DNA from 2 places in the Laceyella putida genome. Region 2 is predicted to be linked to the other one. Evidence: a T-box and tRNA genes for the amino acid it is inferred to sense, from the RefSeq annotation. Region 2 holds a T-box; the other holds one or more tRNA genes.
The links. A T-box is a leader RNA that pairs with one kind of tRNA and senses whether it is charged. The one in region 2 lies ahead of serS (serine--tRNA ligase), so its partner is inferred to be a tRNA-Ser.
Positions count from the first base shown of each region.

Region 1: it has a tRNA-Ser gene. The T-box ahead of serS (serine--tRNA ligase) is inferred to sense a tRNA for this amino acid. The anticodon was not compared.

Region 1 is NZ_JBHTBW010000038.1:16,665-21,496, forward strand. It holds gene sbnA (2,3-diaminopropionate biosynthesis protein SbnA) at 1-899, shown strand, start outside; gene resA (thiol-disulfide oxidoreductase ResA) at 1,062-1,589, shown strand; gene ACFQNG_RS11995 (hypothetical protein) at 1,664-1,873, opposite strand; gene ACFQNG_RS12000 (hypothetical protein) at 2,040-2,207, shown strand; tRNA gene ACFQNG_RS12005 (tRNA-Ser) at 2,357-2,450, shown strand; gene ACFQNG_RS12010 (TVP38/TMEM64 family protein) at 2,624-3,268, opposite strand; gene ACFQNG_RS12015 (TlpA family protein disulfide reductase) at 3,814-4,116, opposite strand; gene ACFQNG_RS12020 (urease accessory protein UreH domain-containing protein) at 4,380-4,832, opposite strand, start outside.
Region 2 is NZ_JBHTBW010000006.1:317,052-321,883, reverse strand. It holds gene ACFQNG_RS03260 (hypothetical protein) at 1-1,044, opposite strand, end outside; tRNA gene ACFQNG_RS03255 (tRNA-Ser) at 1,343-1,432, opposite strand; gene serS (serine--tRNA ligase) at 1,549-2,829, opposite strand; T-box leader at 2,872-3,096, opposite strand; gene pdxT (pyridoxal 5'-phosphate synthase glutaminase subunit PdxT) at 3,128-3,718, opposite strand; gene pdxS (pyridoxal 5'-phosphate synthase lyase subunit PdxS) at 3,731-4,621, opposite strand; gene ACFQNG_RS03235 (D-alanyl-D-alanine carboxypeptidase family protein) at 4,722-4,832, opposite strand, start outside.

The DNA.
Region 1 (4,832 bases), on a different contig from region 2:
AGAAGTTGTTTTCGACTCACAATATAAAGGTCATGGCGAAGCTGGAGTTCATGAATCCAGGAGGTAGCATGAAAGATCGCCCGGCACGGTACTTTATCGAACAAGGCATGAAAGAGGGAGTCATCAAACCGAATACCCATCTGATCGAAAGTACTTCCGGTAATTTGGGAATTGCGCTGGCCATGTTGGCTCGGTATTACAATCTCTCTTTCACTTCCGTTGTGGATCCCAAGATTTCGCCAACCAATTTGAAGATGATCAAGAGTTTGGGAGCCAATGTCGTGATGGTAGACGAGCCCGATGACCAAGGGGGTTATCTCAAGACCAGAATCAGAAAGGTTCAAGAACTGCTTGAGATGGTTCCCAACAGTGTTTGGATTAACCAGTACGCAAATGAAAACAACTGGAAAGCGCATTACCACGGAACAGGTGAAGAGATGGTCCAGCAATTAATCACGAGCGGTGAGAAGGCGGATATCCTGGTTGCCCCAGTCAGCACGACAGGTTGCATCATGGGGACATCCAGAAGGTTGCGGGCACAATACCCCGATATAAAAGTGATTGCGGTGGATGCGGTGGGTTCGATCATTTTTGGGGCTCCGCCAGCCTCAAGGGAAATTCCGGGAATCGGTTCCAGTCGGGTGCCGGAACTTCTTAATCCAACGGAAGTGGATGAGGTGATTTATGTGAATGATGCCGAATCTGCCATGGGGTGTCGGGAGCTGTTGGAAAAGGAAGGGATCTTTGCCGGTGGATCTTCGGGTTCCGTGATTGCGGCGATTAAAAAATTGGTTCCTACATTGGAAGGGAATTGCAATATTGTAACAGTTTTTCCGGATAGGGGAGATCGATATATCGATATGGTTTATGATGACCAGTGGCTGGCAAAGTTGATGTGAAGTGAATTTGCCAATAAAATGGTTAACCATGTGGCCTTCCAAGGGAGGGCCACTTTTTTCATTCAAAAAAATACCATGGGAAAATGGGTGAATCCTTCAATAAATGATCAAATTCTTAAAGTATAGTGTCTATGACTAAAAAATTCGGAGAGGATGTCAGTCGTGAATAATCAGCAACGATATTGGATTCGACGAGTTTTGCTTTTAGTAATGTTAGGGTTACTGGGATATGCGCTCTTCCAATCAATGTCGGAACCTGACGATGCCAATTTAGAAGTGGGGGAAGAAGCGCCTAATTTTGAGTTTCAAACATTGGAAGGAAAGAAAGCGGAACTGAGTGATTATAGAGGGAAAGTGGTATTGCTCAATTTTTGGGCAACGTGGTGCAAGCCATGTCGCACAGAAATGCCTGACATGCAAGGGACGTATAACAAGTTTAAAAATCGCGAGGTTGAGATCCTTGCTGTTAATATTGCCGAGCAACCGGTAACGATCAATGGATTTGTAAGATCTCTGGGATTAACCTTTCCGATTGGGCTTGATCCGCAAAAAGAAATCACAAAAATGTACAAGGTTGGTCCCATTCCCAGCTCTTTTTTCATCGATGCAAATGGGAAGATCACCGGAATATATCAGGGGCAAATGAATGCTTCGCAGATTGAGCAAGGAATCTTGGATGCTTTGAAATAAGCTTGATGAATAGAGGGAGGACATGAAGGTAGTACTTATTATATAAGGGAAATGATAAATGGAAAAAGTCGGGTTTACTTTCCCGACTTCTTATTTTTCCGTAAAATCTTGAATTCGCTAATATCGATGGGGCGATCAATTTCCACTACATGGACATAGCCTTTATAGGCTCGTTTTACTGTAAAGATATCCCCATTATCATAGTGACCGCTGTTCACTTCTAATTGGCTTGCGTTACAAATGAGTATTTGATCTCCTGCTTTTGGTTTCTTCCTCCACCACATTGAGTTACAATCCTCCATTAACATTGGATTTGTTTTGCGATCTCTTTGTAAAGAAGCTTTTCTCTTTTATTACCTTATAAAAAATATGTGTTTATTTAATGGAGAATCTTAGTGTGTAAAAATTTGCAAGACTGACTGTTGATCTGTTAATGGCTCGGTAAAAAAGTTGAAAATGTTGATGAACATTGGTCGCGAAAAGTCCATTCCCTTTGATGTGCAAGGAATGATTGACGAGATGCTGGAAATTGCGCCAATGACGGGTGGTGAACATGGGGAGCATATGGAATTAGAAAAAAAAAAAAAGATGGATTCAAATATGGATATGGAGCACTAACTAAAAGGCCAATTCAGGCCTTTTAGTTTTGTTTACTCAAAAGTATGAGTTGTATATGACAAGTAATATCCTGCAAATAATCAAATTTTCTACATAAATTCTACACATTGTAATATTTTAAATGTGCCAAGGAATGAGAGCATCTAAGCGGAGGAGTACCCAAGTGGTTAAAGGGGACGGTTTGCTAGACCGTTAGAGGGCGATAATCGCTATGCGTGGGTTCGAATCCCACCTCCTCCGCCAAACCCTATAACTTCATCTCAATCTTTTTAGCACTAGGAAAATCCCTTAACTTTTTCCCATGGCTATATTTCACACTTTCCAAAAGGAGAGTGTCTTTTTTTATATGTATGGGATTTTAGATATTAAGCGAGATGATTCGCTCTAAAAATTGAAACATCAATTAGTTGAAATTCTCAACTCGTTTCATTAACCTTTTTTCGTTTTTTCAGTACCAGATATCCTAATCCAATTGTAAGCAGCGTAAGTGTTAATTTAACAGCATTCTCCTTGATGTGTATAAGACCATAACCAATCCATACTTCAAGGGCGATGGACGGGATCTTTCCGATGGCGGTGGACAGAAGAAAAGTAGAAAAGGGTATTGCGGTTAGCGCACCGACGAGATTGACAGCCCCTGCAGGTATAAAAGGAGTGATCCTAGCAAGAATCAATGCGAGTAATTGCCTGATAAGCGACAACTGGTTTAATGATTGAATCCATTTCCAACTTTCATGACGTTTGATCTTTGCTATCCGAATTCCTTTGCGATAAAACAGGAAAGCGATGATGGAACCAATTACTTCCCCAAGCCAAGATAAAAAACCTCCGAACCAAGGACCCCAAATAAATACATTGATGGTGGTGATAAAGACAGAAGGAATAAAACCAATAACATTAATGATTCCATTGATTAACAGACTAATGGGAATGGACCAGAAACCAAGTTCAGAGAGAAATTGTGTCAGTGACTTTACCATAAAGACCTCCATCAAATAACTTGTCAATTCTTGCAGAACGGGTCCTCTTCTAGGTGGTTCCATAAACTGATCGTGAGGCACCGTATATTCCTCCCTGCATGTATTTCGTTATATTGTATGCTCCCCAACAGTGATTAGGCATTTGTCTTGTTTGTCCACTGAAATTTAAGTTGAAACAGAAATTTTTCTAAATACCCAATTACTTATCACACTGACCAAAATGATAAATAAACCAATAATCTGTTCAAGAGAAAACCCTAAATAGAACGTGGTTGTGAATTCAAAAAATGAAATGATAAACAAACCAATTCCCCAAGATAATAGTGAGAAGGCAAATAATTGCCCATTTCCCAACTTGTATGTTGACTGGAGTCAAGTCTGGATCAGGCAAATGATGGAAATGATCGCGTAATATATGTTCACTGGATGATATTTATAAATGGGATTCTCAATGGAGATCTCCCATGGCAATGTCGTGTATTTGCCATAATTCCAGAAAAGGTGATAAAAAAGAAGTGCCGTATTGATACAAAGTAAAAAATGATTGGGATTGCTCCGAGCAAAACAACCATCTTTGCATTGACCATAAAAGGACCTACATTTATTATTTCCGCCATATCTATTACCTACTTGGAAAGCAGATTTTCAAACTTTTCTTCTAATGTTTTTGGATCAACAATTCCCGACACCTTATCCACAATGATTCCGTTTTTGTCGATGAAGTAAGTTGTTGGGATGGCAAAGGCTTTATAGGTTGATGCGACTTGGTTATCAGTGTCTAAAACGATGGGGAAGTTCAATTTAAATTCTTCCTTATAGAGCTTTACATTAGCTATAGAGTCTCTGCCTGTTAAATTCACTCCATAAACCTCTATTGCCCCTAGTTGAGCTTTTTTAAAGTTGGTGCTTCCAGTCGACAGGGTCCGCACCAGGAAGCCCGAAAAAGATTTTTTATCCAGGGATGTCAGAGTAAAACGAGGGGCTTTAAAGCCAACTTCGGCAACTTCTTAACGCTGGATCGTTTGTAAAGAGCTAGTCTGATCTTTATTTTGATAAATAGCGATGTCTGTGGAGCTGGCTTCGCACTGAAAAAGCCCTAGTGTACACCTTAGTCGTTAGGTCCGGCTACGCAATCAATAGTAAAACGATGATAGTAAGAAAGGTTTTGCGTCGCATAAAACCATCTCCCAAGTTAGATTGACCAGTAAGTAATCGTGTCACTAATGCCAAGAAGTATAAATATCATTCCACCCAATGTTTGAATCCAGTTACTTGTTTTCCTGGCTATTCTAAGTATTGAACGATCCAGGTCGAAACAACTGGAGAGCCCTACGATCAACAGCAAAGGAAGGGTTGTTCCTAGGGCAAAGATGGATGGAAGGATGAATCCGTATGATGACTGGATGGCAATGGGCATGACCCCGCCAAAAAATAGAGTAAACATGGTCGGACAGAATCCTAACGAGAGAAGAATCCCCATCAGAAAAGCCCCTTTATTGCCAGTCACATTTTTAATAAGAGGATGGAAAGATAACCGATAAAAAAATTTCGGAAACCGGATCAGCTTCAATAGAACAAGACCCATCAGAATAAAAGTGGGACCCACCAGTTTACGGGTAATGACAAAGATGGGAATGGACTCAGT
Region 2 (4,832 bases):
GATGGGATAGACTGTAGTGGTCTTGGGTAGCGGTCCACCTTCCCTTGGGTTACCTATAGCTGGGGGTTTTAAAGGAGTAGATTTGCAAGCCTTAAATTGTTTTTCTGTCACTTCTAATGGAAATGTGGCGATTGCAAATCCAGGCTTACGATCTATATAGGTTGAATCAGGCACTAATGCGATCCTTGCTGTATATTTACCTACTGGCACTACATCAAACTCCGCCGAAAATGATGTACTGCGGCTCCCCATCTGATCCTTGATTGCGACACGTGTCCCATCTTGCTTATAGATTTCAATTTCCCACCAGGTGCTAATCTCTTTTGCCCCCAATACTTGTCCGCCAATCTTATGTTTGCAATCTTCAAACTTATACTGATAAGCCATTTCATACTGATGGGGATGTACCTTCACTTTAAGTTTGACTGTACCAGTTAGTTTAAACCCTGCTTTGCCATCTACAACCCCTTCAAAAATAACTGTTACGCTAAACGTTTCTTCAGGAACCATTGGAGATAAATAATGTTCAAAATTAGCTTCATCTCTCAGTCCTTCTACCCCCTGATGAATGATGGGAGTATAATCTTCAATTAGATAAGTCCACGTACCCTTTGCCTCTTTCGCGTTAGTCATATTGGCAAACACATTTCCCATGCCGTCGCCTGTTATCGTAAGTTCAGGAGTTGGTCCTTCCGTCTCGCATTTTGGACTGTCCCCAACAGCTTTCGTCACTTGTTGACCGGCGATTTCAAGAATCCAAGTATCGTATGCAGATTTCCATGGCACGATCTGTTCCGCGTTGCCATGTGCTTTCACTATTCCAGCAAATTTCTCACTGCCACCATGCAAGGACAACATATAGTTTTCATCTTGATCACTGTCATTGGTAATGCGAAGTTTAACGGTTTGGTCATCCGGACGACAATCACTTGTCAGGTTATAACGTGTTGCAGCGTCATTTTCAGTTGCCCATACAGGAGTTCCTAACAACAACACTGTAAATACAAGCAGCCATGTCATCGCCAATGAGAGAAATTTTCTCAAATTCTTCATCCCTTTCCGGGTTGATAAGGGATTGCTCAATCGTTATCACGATTGATACTGCTTAAAAGATCGACGGCAGATGCATCTACTCCTCAAACACCCTTTCATTTATATATTTCGTATAGACAATCATTTTTCTGTTTATATTCACTAAGTTCACCATATTACTACCCATAAACAGCATTTGATTTAGAGAAACAAATGTTTTGCCATTGGCAACGCCTGTTTGAAAGCACGGTCACCAACACAAAAAACGCACTTGCCGTGCATGAACGGCAAGTGCGTTTTTTGTCTCTTATGGCGGAGAGGGTGGGATTCGAACCCACGGATGCCTCACGACATCGGCGGTTTTCAAGACCGCTGCCTTAAACCACTCGACCACCTCTCCACGGCAGATATCACGAGCTACAGATATTAATTATACAGATTTTTTTGCGATTGTCAAATGAAAGTGGAAAATGGGCGAGGAGCGGAGATGCAAAGGGAAAACCGCTCCCACCCCTCTCATTTTCCTATTTTCTCCAAACCGCCCATGTAGGGTTGCAGTGCTTGGGGAATGCGAATCGTGCCATCCGCTTGTTGATGGTTCTCCAGAATCGCGGCCACGGTGCGGCCCACCGCCAAGCCGGAACCATTGAGTGTATGCACAAACTCCGGCTTTGCCTTCGCATCACGGCGGAAGCGAATGTTGGCGCGACGCGCTTGGAAATCGCCGCAATTGCTGCACGAAGAGATCTCGCGATATTGGCCATTGCTTGGCATCCACACTTCCAAGTCATAGGTCTTGGTTGCGCTAAAACCCAAATCTCCTGTGCATAAGGCACTGACACGATATGGCAACTCCAGCAGTTGCAACACCCTTTCGGCGTTGGCCACCATTTTTTCCAGTTCGTCGTACGACGCTTCCGGATGCACCACCTTGATCATCTCCACTTTGTTGAACTGGTGCAAACGGATCAACCCACGCGTATCCCGGCCGGCGGAACCGGCTTCCGAACGGAAACAACCCGTGAAAGCGGTGTAGTATTTGGGCAAGTCTTCACCAGGCAAAATCTCGCCCGCATGGTAGTTTGTCACAGGGACTTCCGCGGTGGGGATCAAGAAGTAGTCTTGGTTATCCGCCAGTTTGAAGGCATCCTCTTCAAATTTCGGCAATTGCCCCGTTCCCGTCATCGCCTGACGGTTGACGATATAAGGCGGAATCACTTCCGTATACCCATGTTCGGCCGTATGCAGATCCAACATGAAGTTGATCAAAGCCCGCTCAAGGCGCGCACCCCAGCCTTTGTAAAACACAAACCGCGATCCGGTCACTTTGGCCGCCCGCTCAAAATCAAGGATGTCCAATTGCTCCGCGATCTCCCAATGGGGCTTCACCTCGAAGCCGGTCTCTCGAATCCCCCCCCAGGCGCGAACCACCACATTTTCTTCTTCCGAAGCGCCCACCGGCACGCTTTCATGCGGCACATTGGGCAAGGTCAGAAGCAATCCCTCCATCTGCTCATCCAGCTGGCGCAGTTCTTCATCCAACCGCTTGATCTCATCCCCCACGCGACGCATCTCCAAAATCTGCGCCTCCGCATCCTCTTTGCGCTTTTTCTTCTCCGCAATCTCTTTTGAAACCACGTTGCGTTGGTTTTTTAGCTGTTCCGTTTGCTGGATCAACTCACGGCGGCGCTGGTCGAGATCGACAAACGCGTTTAAGCTGGTCAAATCGCCCCCCCGTGTTTCCAAGCGTTGTTTGACGTCTTCCAATTGGCTGCGCAGCAACTTGATATCTAACATCAAGACACCTCCCCATAATAAATAAAAAAGGCCTCCATCCTCAGAAGGGACGGAAGGCCCGCGTTGCCACCCTTATTGACCATAAGCCAAGGCTTACAAGTCCACTCTAACGAGATAACGGCTCGCTCCGGCGGCACTTAGGCGGGACAAGCCCACGGTCATGCCTCGCTCCAAGGTGGATTCGCTGTCGATTCGGGGCGATTTGCACCATCCATCGCCTCTCTGAGCCAGAATCCTACAGCTACTCTTCCTTTTCTTCGCGACTCGCTCCGTATAAAAAGTTATTCTATATTATATCCTATTTTGCCGTATTTGTAACCATCGATTCCCGTACCATTTCAACAAAATAGGCATGGAACCGGACATCATCGGTCAATTCGGGATGGAACGCCGCACACAGCAACCGATCTTGACGTGCGGCTACGATTTTGCCATCAATGGTGGACAACACTTCGACCCCGGCTCCCACTTTCTCCACATAAGGGGCCCGGATAAAAACCGCCGGAAACGTATCCGCCACACCCTTGATCTCCAGGTCGGCTTCAAAGCTCTCTCTTTGGCGCCCAAAGGCATTGCGCTTTACCACAATATCCATCAGGTCCAGGTGGGGTTGTTCCAAATTCTCCACTTGCTTGGCAATCATGATCAATCCTGCACATGTGCCGAAGATCGGTTTCCCTTGTTGATGCATCTGCATGATGGGTTCGTTCAATTCATATTGCCGCATCAATTTGCCGATCGTGGTCGATTCCCCGCCAGGAATCACCAATCCATCCAAATCGGCCAACTCATGGCGGTATTTGACGGCCACCGCTTCCGCGCCAGCCAATTCAAGCAGGCGGATATGCTCACGCACCGCTCCCTGTAAGGCCAATACACCAATCTTCATCGCCGAAACCTCCTACCAACCACGCTCTTGCATCCGTTCAGCTGCGCTTAGTTTGGAGATTTCCAGACCGGTCATCGGCTCACCCAATCCCTTGGAGACTTCGGCAATCAGTGCGAAATCTTCATAGTGGGTTGTCGCTTGAACAATCGCTTTGGCATATTTCTCCGGGTTCTCCGATTTGAAGATACCCGAGCCCACAAATACCCCGTCCGCGCCCAGTTGCATCATCAATGCCGCATCGGCCGGTGTCGCCACACCGCCCGCCGCAAAGTTTACCACTGGCAAACGGCCGGTTTCATGGATTTGGAGCAATAACTCAAATGGCGCTCCCAGCTGTTTGGCCTCTGCCATCAACTCGTCGCGTGACATGCTTTTCACTTTGCGGATTTGGCTTTGCATCATGCGCATATGGCGGACCGCTTCCACGATATTCCCCGTGCCCGGTTCCCCTTTGGTGCGGATCATCGAAGCCCCTTCGCCAATCCGGCGCAAAGCTTCACCCAAGTCACGTGCGCCACAGACAAAAGGCACGGTGAATTGTGATTTATCGATGTGGAACAGATCGTCTGCCGGCGTCAGCACTTCGCTTTCGTCGATGTAGTCTACTCCCATCGCTTCCAAGAGACGCGCTTCCACAAAATGGCCGATCCGCGCTTTCGCCATCACGGGAATCGTTACCGCATTCATCACTTCTTCGATCACTGTTGGGTCAGCCATGCGCGCCACGCCACCGGCTGCACGAATATCAGAAGGAACGCGCTCGAGCGCCATAACCGCTACAGCACCCGCTTGTTCGGCGATCTTCGCTTGTTCGGCATTGACGACGTCCATGATCACGCCGCCTTTTTGCATTTCTGCCATTCCACGTTTTACACGATCAGTTCCTGTCTGGCGAGTTGTCATCGTTATTGCCCCCTATAGCCTTAAATAAGTGGTTGAGAGAAAAAATACCAACCTTTCCTCTCTCATTTATTATAAATAAATATAACCATTTGAAAACAACCTAGTTAATCCAGCTTTTGATTGTATCTCCCGCTTTACGGAAAAAGAGTTGGAAATCACTTGCCTCTTCCATCGGCACGGCCGCTACCATCTGAATCGGCGCAACACCTTT